3 regions of the Kitasatospora griseola genome follow, and region 1 is predicted to be linked to each of the others. Evidence: riboswitches for the same ligand, from Rfam matches in the RefSeq annotation. Region 1 holds a riboswitch; each other region holds the start of a gene.
What was found. A riboswitch is a leader RNA that binds a small molecule or an ion and turns the genes downstream of it on or off. The one in region 1 is predicted to bind cyclic di-AMP.
Positions count from the first base shown of each region.

Region 2: linked by a shared signal. The riboswitch ahead of ACI1MP_RS16250 (transglycosylase family protein) and the one ahead of ACI1MP_RS17960 (M23 family metallopeptidase) in region 1 are both predicted to bind cyclic di-AMP.
Region 3: linked by a shared signal. The riboswitch ahead of ACI1MP_RS35735 (transglycosylase family protein) and the one ahead of ACI1MP_RS17960 (M23 family metallopeptidase) in region 1 are both predicted to bind cyclic di-AMP.

Region 1 covers NZ_CP173360.1:4,004,385-4,007,589, reverse strand. Annotated here, with positions in the region: gene ACI1MP_RS17970 (alpha/beta fold hydrolase) at 1-568, opposite strand, end outside; gene ACI1MP_RS17965 (YiaA/YiaB family inner membrane protein) at 689-979, opposite strand; cyclic di-AMP (ydaO/yuaA leader) riboswitch at 1,196-1,359, shown strand; gene ACI1MP_RS17960 (M23 family metallopeptidase) at 1,370-2,137, shown strand; gene ACI1MP_RS17955 (DUF3995 domain-containing protein) at 2,147-2,638, opposite strand; gene ACI1MP_RS17950 (hypothetical protein) at 2,754-3,205, opposite strand, start outside.
Region 2 covers NZ_CP173360.1:3,631,185-3,634,389, reverse strand. Annotated here, with positions in the region: gene ACI1MP_RS16255 (cytochrome P450) at 1-692, shown strand, start outside; cyclic di-AMP (ydaO/yuaA leader) riboswitch at 944-1,127, shown strand; gene ACI1MP_RS16250 (transglycosylase family protein) at 1,131-1,829, shown strand; gene eno (phosphopyruvate hydratase) at 2,055-3,205, shown strand, end outside.
Region 3 covers NZ_CP173360.1:8,035,138-8,038,342, reverse strand. Annotated here, with positions in the region: gene ACI1MP_RS35740 (MFS transporter) at 4-1,257, opposite strand; cyclic di-AMP (ydaO/yuaA leader) riboswitch at 1,783-1,951, shown strand; gene ACI1MP_RS35735 (transglycosylase family protein) at 1,955-3,181, shown strand.

The sequences.
Region 1 (3,205 bases):
CCTTGCGGGCGGGCTCGCGCAGCATCTCGGCGAGGCCGGCCCGGTAGGCGTCGAAGTCGGCGGGTCGCTCGGTCGGGTAGTAGAACTTCTGCAGCGCGCTCCACAGGCCCGGGAAGGCGGACACCAGCGGGGCGGCCAGCCCGAACATCGCCTTCTGGAAGCCGTTCAGCGGGAGGTTCTCGATGAAGGCGTCGATCAGCACCACCCCGGCGGTGCGCCCGGGGGCGAGTCCGGCCGTGCGGACCACCGTGGCGCCGGTGTACGAGCTGCCGGCCAGGACGGCGCCGCGCAGGTCGAGGTGGTCGAGCAGGGCGACCAGGTCCTCGGCGATCGCGGCGGGGGAGTGGTCGGTGAAGCCGGTGGAGGACTCGCCGAGGCCGCGCAGGTCCATGGTGATCACCCGGTGTCCGGCGGCGGTCAGCAGCGGGACGAGGTGCCGGTAGGCGGCGCGCTTGTCGAGCATGCCGGGCAGCAGGACCACCGGGACGCCGTCGCCGGGGGTGTCGTCGTAGGCGATCCGGCCGCCGGTGACGTCGAGGTACCGGGTGGTGCCGAGGGTGCTGCTCATGGTGGGCCTCCTGGGCGGGCGGGTGCGGTGCGCCGGGCGCTGGAGGCCCGACCGACTGCCGATAGCCATAAAGCTAAGGCTAATAGCCTTAGCCGTCAAGCGGGGCGGCCGGCCGGGTCGTCAGATGTTCTCCATCTTGAACGGGTCGTGCTCGGCGAGCAGCTTCTCCAGCCGGGCCTGGTCCACCCGGCTGGTGATCGCGCCCTCCTCCTGGCGGTCCCGGACCACCTTGGCCAGCGTGAACGCGGAAGTGATCACGTACAGCACGCCGACGGCGAGGAAGGCGCGCATCCAGGCGCTCACCGGCAGGTAGGCGATCCCGATGGTGAGGGCGATGGCGGCCAGCGCGAAGGAGGCGGCGGCCTGCAGGAAGTAGGCGGCGGTGGTCCGGTGCGGCACGGTTGCGGTCATGGCATCAGGGTCGCGCCGGCCCGGGAGCGGGGCGTGAGTACGGATACTCAACCGTGCGGTCACCATCCGTCAGGTACGGCCTGGTGAATCGTCATAAATCGCCCATAGGGCGTCAGGAAATCTTCACCGTCTCCCGGGAGGAGCTTGGAATCATGGGGTCCATAGGATTAACGTTTGATAACGCAGCGCGGTCGGCAACGCCGTAACCATGCGGCACCGTGCGCCACGCCTAATCCACTTGGGCACACCCTTCGGGGCGTCCCAGGAGCCGGGGAACCACGTTCCACCGGGGTGAATCGGGACGGCCCTGGGCCCGACCGTAGGAGACCTTCCACCTCCGAACCCGTCAGCTAACCCGGTCGGCGGCAGGGAAGGAAGGAGCACGCCCCCGTGGCGTCGACCTACACCGAGAGCACCGGCACCCAGCTGCTCGACCACCCGGTCGAGCCGGAAGCCGCCCGGCACCGGCTGCCCCGTCAGTCCCGCGCCGGCGCGCCCCTGCTGGGCGTCACCGCGATGACCGCCGCGCTCAGCGCCACCGGACTCGCCGCCGCCCCCGCGCAGGCCGCCGCCCCGGTGCCCGTCACCGCCGCCGACGAGGTCTCCGACGGACTGCTCGCCGCCGACCCCGGCCTCGCCCTCGCCGCCCGCATCCAGCAGCAGGCCGACGGCCAGCGCACCTCCGCCGACGAATCCGCCCGGCTCGCCGCCGCCCAGGACGCCGAGGCCAAGCGCGCCGCCCAGCAGGCCGAGGCCGAACGGGACGCGCACACCCTGCCGGTGGCCGGCTACCAGCTGACCGCGCACTTCGCCCAGGCCGGCTCGCACTGGGCGCACCTGCACACCGGCCTGGACTTCGCCGCCCGCACCGGCACCCCCGTCGCCGCCGTCGCCGGAGGCACCGTCACCTCGGCGGGCTGGTCCGGCCCCTACGGCTACCGGGTCATCCAGACCCTCCCCGACGGCACCGAACTCTGGTACTGCCACCTCTCCCGGATCGTCACCGCCTCCGGCCCGGTCGCCCCCGGCGCCGTGCTCGGCGCGGTCGGCGCCACCGGCAACGTCACCGGCCCGCACCTGCACCTGGAGGTCCGCCCCGGCGGCGGCGCCCCGGTCGACCCGCTGCCCTGGCTCCAGCAGCTCGGCCTGCAGCCGTAACTCCCGCGCTCACCGACGGCCGTCGTCTCCCGGCAGGAGTCGGCGGCCGAACACCGCGCACCCGAACAGCACCCCGCCGGCCAGGAAGAACGGCTCGTACAGCAGTGTCGCGAAGCGGGCCGTCGCGGCCGGCTCCGCCACCGAGCGGTGACCGGCCGCCAGCGCCGCCCGGTCCGGCACGGACGGCGCGGCGTGCACGATCAGCACCACCGCCGTGCCCCGCGCGGCCCACAGCAGCTGCGGGCCGGCAGCCGCCCGCCCCACGGCCGCACCAGCGCCAGGGCAGCGGCCGCCGCGCACAGCGGTGTCGCGACGACGTCGATCACCAGCAGCGGCGTGTTGTCCAGCACCGACAGGCCGCCCGGCCCGGCCGCCCAGCAGCCAGTACAGGTGCACCAGGGCGAAGCCCGCCGACCAGAACGCGGCGGCCAGGGCGGCGACCCGCCGGAACGACGGGCACAGGCCGGCCGCGGCGGCGCCGGCGGGAGTCACGATGTCCATGGCTCCACCCTGGCCCGGCGGCCCCGCCCCGCGGATCGTCCGGACGGCCACGGCCGATGGATCATCAGGACGATCCCCGGGTCCTCCGAACGGCGGACCCGACGGGCCGGAGCCCTCAGTACACCTCGGGGGCCAGCTCCGGGAACTCCTCCAGCAGCAGCCGGGCCAGCCCCGGTACCGTCCACTCGCCGCACAGGTCGATCGCGGCCTGTGCCACCGCCTCCTCGAACTCCTCGAACTCCCCGGCGAGTTCGTCCGGCATCGGCAGACCCCGGGCGGTCAGCTCCGCCAGGTTGCGGTAGCTGCGCCGCATCAGGCCCTGCTCCAGCAGCCGGCGCGCGCCGTCCGTGGACACCCCGACCAGCAGCGCCCGCTCCGGGCCCCAGCCGCCGTCCGGCTCCACGCCCGGCACCCGCTCGTACGCGGCGAAGCGCTCCTCGACGTCCAGCGCCCGGAACTCCTCCAGCCAGCCCCGCACCCGGTCGAGGTCCTCCACCGGCACGCCGTCCGCGCGCAGCAGCAGGGTGTACAGCCGGGGCCAGGTCAGCAGGTCGGACCGGAGCAGCA
Region 2 (3,205 bases), 370 kb from region 1:
AGCGCGGGGGAGTGGGCCGCGCGGTCAAGCAGATCCGCGGCTACCTGGCCGACCTGATCCACCGCAAGCGGGCCGACCTCGGCGACGACCTGATCTCCGGCCTGATCCGGGCCGGTGACCACGGCGAGCACCTGACCGAGAACGAGGCCGCGGCGATGGCCTTCATTCTGCTCTTCGCGGGGTTCGAAACCACCATCAACCTGGTCGGAAACGGACTTTTCGCCCTGCTTCGCAACCCCGGCCAGCGCACCCTGCTCCAGGACTCGCTGGCCCGCGGCGAGTCGGGCCTGCTGGAGACCGGCATCGAGGAACTGCTGCGCTACGACGGCCCGGTGGAGCTGGCGACCTGGCGGTTCGCCACCCGGCCGCTGACCATCGGAGGGGTGGACATCCCGGTGGGCGATCCGGTGCTGGTGGTGCTGGCCGCGGCGGACCGCGACCCGACCCGGTTCTCCGACGAGAACACCCTGGACCTGGCCCGGGCGGACAATCCGCACCTCGGTTTCGGGCACGGGATCCACTACTGCATCGGCGCGCCGCTCGCCCGGCTCGAAGGGCAGCGCGCGATAGGCACACTGCTGACACGGCTGCCGGACCTCCAGCTCGCCGCCGATCCGGCCGAACTCCGTTGGCGGGGCGGGCTGATCATGCGCGGGCTGCGGGAGCTCCCGGTCTCCTTCACGCCCCGCTGACCCCGGTTTCGACCGCGGCCGACCTGCTCCCGCGCGGGATCGCCAACTGTCGTGCCGGGGGCGCGCGTGCGCCCCCGGACGGGCGAATGCGGACATACATGGACGGTTTGTGCACGAGATGTGAAGGTCCGTAATTTCGGCGTGATACCGGTGATATGAGCTTGTGATTGCTCATCAGCTCTGCTTACTCTCCGATCTGCCCGCAGCCGTGGGCCCCGAACGCGGCACGCCGAGTCCTGTCCACCGCGCCCTCGGGACACCGACCAGGAATTCGGACAGGAGCGGGGGACCCAGGTGTGAACGCCGTAGCAGTTCCGACGGCTTGGGGTGAAGCCGCCCGGGAGCGGACGCAGTCGCGTCCCCGCTCCCCGGCGGCCGGGCCAGCCTCCCGGTCCGAACCCGACAGCTCACCTCGCAGGCGTGCGGAGAGGAAGTCCCATGCTGTTCACCGGTTCCGGCCGTCACCGCCGTAGTACCAAGGCCGAGAAGGTCGTCGCCGCCGCAGGCGTGGCGTCCGTGGGCCTGGCCCTGCCCCTGCTGTCCGCCACCGGAGCGGCCGCCGCGCCCGCCGACACCTGGGACCGCGTCGCCCAGTGCGAGAGCGGCGGCAACTGGGCCATCAACACCGGCAACGGGTACTACGGCGGCCTGCAGTTCTCCTCCTCCACCTGGCGCGCCTACGGCGGCAGCGAGTACGCGTCCCGCGCCGACCAGGCCTCCCGCTCCCAGCAGATCGCGGTGGCCGAGCGGGTGCTCGCCTCCCAGGGCCCCGGCGCCTGGCCGGTCTGCTCGGGCAAGGCCGGCCTGACCAAGGGCGGCGGCAGCGGCTCCCAGGACACCGCCTCCCGCTCGCAGCAGCGCCCGGCCACGCAGCAGCAGCAGTCGACCAAGACGCCGAAGTCCCAGCAGCAGCAGACCCCGAAGGCGCAGCAGCCGCAGCAGGGCCACAAGTCCCCGAAGCCGGCCACCACCTCGCAGGCCGCCGGGAAGTACACCGTGCAGAGCGGTGACACGCTGTCCGGCATCGCCGCCGCGCGGAACCTGTCCGGTGGCTGGGAGCAGCTGTTCCAGGCGAACCGCGACGTGATCGGCGGCAACCCCGACCTGATCGTCCCCGGGCAGGTCCTCTCGATGTGACGCCGCGGAGCGTCGGCCGGCCGGGCTGACGCTCCGTCCGTTCCGGGCGCGCGCCGAGCAGTTCGCGCCGTCCGGAACGGCCCGGTGGCGGGCAAACAGGTGAACTACCAGTGAGTAGCCGGGCCACACGGTGAGACGGGGCCCGGCCGGGCGTGGCCGCAGGCATGTCTGCGGCTAGGCTCTGGGCGTAACGACCACACATCCGCTTCCGCTAGGAGATGCCTCGTGCCGTCCATTGATGTCGTCGTAGCCCGTGAGATCCTCGACTCCCGCGGCAACCCCACGGTCGAGGTCGAGGTCGGTCTCGACGACGGCAGCACCGGTCGCGCGGCTGTCCCGTCGGGCGCCTCCACCGGCGCCTTCGAGGCGCTGGAGCTCCGCGACGGCGACAAGAACCGCTACTTCGGCAAGGGCGTCGAGAAGGCCGTCCTCGCCGTCATCGAGCAGATCGGCCCGGAGCTGGTCGGCTACGACGCCACCGAGCAGCGCCTGATCGACCAGGCCATGCTCGACCTGGACGCCACCCCGGACAAGTCCTCGCTCGGCGCCAACGCCATCCTCGGCGTCTCGCTCGCCGTCGCGCACGCCGCGTCCGAGGCCAGCGACCTGCCGCTGTTCCGCTACCTGGGCGGCCCGAACGCCCACGTGCTGCCGGTCCCGATGATGAACATCCTCAACGGCGGCTCGCACGCGGACTCCAACGTCGACATCCAGGAGTTCATGATCGCCCCGATCGGCGCGGAGTCCTTCTCCGAGGCCGTCCGCTGGGGCGTCGAGGTCTACCACACCCTCAAGGGCGTGCTGAAGGAGCGCGGGCTCTCCACCGGCCTGGGCGACGAGGGCGGCTTCGCCCCGAACCTGGACTCCAACCGCGAGGCCCTCGACCTGATCACCGAGGCCATCAAGAAGGCCGGCTACACCCCGGGCAAGGACGTCGCGCTCGCCCTGGACGTCGCCGCCTCCGAGTTCTACAAGGACGGCGCCTACCAGTTCGAGGGCAAGGCCCTGTCGGCCGCCGAGCTGGTCGAGTACTACGCCGAGCTGGTCGCCGCCTACCCGCTGGTCTCCATCGAGGACCCGCTGGACGAGTCCGACTGGGACGGCTGGAAGGCCATCACCGACAAGCTGGGCGACAAGGTCCAGCTGGTCGGCGACGACCTGTTCGTCACCAACCCGGAGCGCCTGCGCCGGGGCATCGAGACCGGCACCGCCAACGCGCTGCTGGTGAAGGTCAACCAGATCGGCTCGCTCACCGAGACCCTGGACGCCGTCGAGCTGGCCCAGCGCAACGGCTACCGCTGCATGATGTCGCACCGCTCCGGCGAGACCGAGGACGTCACCATCGCCGACCTCGCCGTCGCCACCAACTGCGGCCA
Region 3 (3,205 bases), 4.0 Mb from region 1:
CTTTTATGGATTAGTGGATGCAGGGATGGTCGCCGGCCGTGCAGGCAGTCCCCGAACCGCCGGCAGGGCGAGCAGGACGAGGCCGGCCGGCAGTGCCAGAGCGGTCATGCCGAACAGCGCCCGGTGCACGCCGATCCCGTCGGAGAGCGGGCCTGCGAGCACCAGGCCGAGCGGCATCAGCGCCTCCGCGGTCAGCTGGTCGTAGGAGCTGACCCGGGACAGCATCTGCTCGGGTATGTGCACCTGGAGTGACGTCTCCCACAGCACGAAGAACAGGGAGACGCCGACTCCGGTGCACGCCTCCAGCAGAGCGATCACCACGACCGGAGCGCCGGATCCGATGATCAGCGCCTGACAGGAGGCAACCACCATCGCGACGGCCGCCACCGCCATCGGACGGGCCGGTTTGAGGCGGTAGGCACAGACGTCGCCGACGATCGCACCGAGGCCGAAGGCGGTGACCACCACGGCCCAGGCGCCGGCCCCGCCCCACTCGCGATCCGCCAGCACCGGACCGAGCACGAACACCGAGGGCAGCACCACCACGTGGTAGACCGCGATCACGAGCATGCTCGACCACACCCAGGACCGCTGGCGCACCTGCTGCCAGCCGACCCGGAGTTCGGCCAGGAACCCGAGGCGCTCGGCCCGCTCCGTGACGGCCCTCCCGCCCACCGTGCCGAGCCTCGCCAGCACTGCGGCGCTGGCGGCGAAGCTCGCTGCGTCCGCCAGCAGTGCGCCGCCGGGGCCGGCGACGGCAACCAGCGCACCGGCCAGCACCGGGCCGACCACCAGCCCCGCCGAGTGGACGAACCCGCGCAGCGCATTGGCCTCGCCCAGCCGTTCACTGGGCACCAGCAGCGGCAGCAGCCCCGTGGAGGCAGGCAGGAAGAAAGCGTCCGCCACGCCGAACACCACCATCAGCGCCGCCAGCACCCCGACCCGGGCCGTCCCGGTGAGCAGCAGCACCGCGACAGCCGTCTGGACCGCGCACCGCACCAGATCGGAGACCAGCATGATCCGCTGTCTCGGTATCCGGTCCGCCCACACGCCGCCGGCCAGTGTGAACACCAGCATCGGCAGCAAGCCCGCCGCCGCCACCAGGCCGACATCGGCAGCTGACCCGCCGATCGACAGCACTGCGAACGGCAGCGCCACGAACGACACCCTGTCCCCCAGTACGGACAGCGACTGAGCGACGAACAGACGGGCGAACTGGCGCTCCACCCGGAGCACTTCGGGAATCAGCGCAGCCACGGGCACCTCCACAGCGGGTCGGGGAACAGCGATCACCGTGATGGTAGGGAGCCCCCGAACGGGCTGTCGCGCGATTTATCCGCAAGGTCGGCAATGCTCTGGTTCACCTCAACTGCCCATGCTTCTCAGGCGAGTTGACGTTCAGTCAAATTCATGGGACCGGAGCCCGGACGCCCGCCTTCCCCTCCACCCGATTCCCAATCCCACCGATCGGTCAGACTTTCGCATCCGATCGCCCCACCCCCGACTGCCCGATCACCCACCCCCCGACCACCCACCCCCCGACCACCCGATCAGACCGCTCCCCCTCCTCCGAACTCCCGCCAACCGGTCGCCCACGCACGGCCGCCACGCCTCCCCGCCCGCGCCCGGGCGCTCCGCGTCCGAACCCGGCCAGACCTGCGTGACTCGCCCGTGATGCCGGCGCGATGAGCTTGTGATTGCTCCGTTCGAGTGAATAGGCTCGGTCCGGCCCGCACCGCCGGGCCCCGCACGCGGCAACGCCGAACCCTGCCCGCCGCGTTGCCGGGTCGATCACCACAACCCTGGGCGGGGACGGGGGAACCAGGTACGTCGCCGTCCCCCACGGCTAGGGGTGAAGTCGCCCGAACCGGCTCCGACCGGCAGACGGCGGCCGGGCCTCCCTCCGGGTCCGAACCCGACAGCTCACCTCGCAGGCGTGCGGAGAGGATCGAGCATGCTCTTCACGGGTTCCGGGCGTCACCGTAAGCAGAGCCAGGCGGAGAAAGCCGCCGAGCGGGCCATCGCCGCGGCCGGCGTCGTCGGTGTCGGCATCGCACTGCCACTGCTCACCGCGACGGGTGCACAGGCCGCGCCCAGCGCGGTCTGGGACCGGGTCGCCGACTGCGAGAGCGGCGGCAACTGGAGTCTCGACTCGGGCGACGGCATGTACGGCGGTCTCCAGATCACCGCCCAGCGCTGGGTCGACTACGGCGGCACCCAGTACGCCGAGCTGCCCAACGGCGCCACCCGCAGCCAGCAGATCGTGGTCGCCGAACGCATCCTGGCCACCGAGGGCCCGCAGCCGTGGGCCTCGTGCGCCGACTCGTCGGACCTGCGCGTGGCCAGCGCTCCCGGCGTGGTGGACACCAACGACTCGGCGGACGAGTCGGGTGCGCTGCGCGGTGCCCGCGGCGCGGCAGCTGCCAACACCGCCTCGGACGGCACCGTCGCCGCCCCGAACGCCGCCCCGGTCTTCTCCGGCCTGCCCGGCTACGACCCGGTGTCCCACGTGTACTGGTACCAGAAGAACGGCGGCTGGTTCTGGACCAGCCACCAGAGCCTGTACGAGCGCTACATGCAGCTGACGCACCCGCAGCCGCCGACCGCTGCACCGTCCCCGACCACCACCCCGGACGCGCAGGCCCCGACCGCTCCGGCCACCCCGGTCGTCCCGGCACCGCCGACCGACCCGAGCACCGCCCCGAGCCCGAACCCCACCCCGAACCCCACCACGCCCTCCGACGGCCAGAATGGCAACGGAAACGGGCACGGGAACGGGACGGAGAACGGCAACAGCAACAACGGCGCAGGCAACGGCCAGGGGCAGGGTCAGGACCAGGGCCAGGGCGAGACCGGAGGCGGAAACGGAACCGGCGGCAACCAGTCGCCCGCACCGACCACCTCGCCGACCGCTCCGAACACCGACCCGAGCCAGGCGGCCGGCGCGCTGCAGCCGAGCACGTCCACGTCGCCCACCAGCAGCCCGCCGGCCACCGACACCCCGGCGGCCGGCACCCCGGCCGCCCAGCCGTACACCGTCGGCCCGGGTGACACGCTGGCGAAGATCGCCCGCACCCACGAGCTGGACGGCGGCTGGACCGAGCTCTACAACGCCAACAAGCAGGTGCTGGGCGAGAACCCGGACCTGATCCAGCCGGGCCAGGTGCTGAACCTGGGCTGAGGACTGCCAGGCCGGGCCACCGTC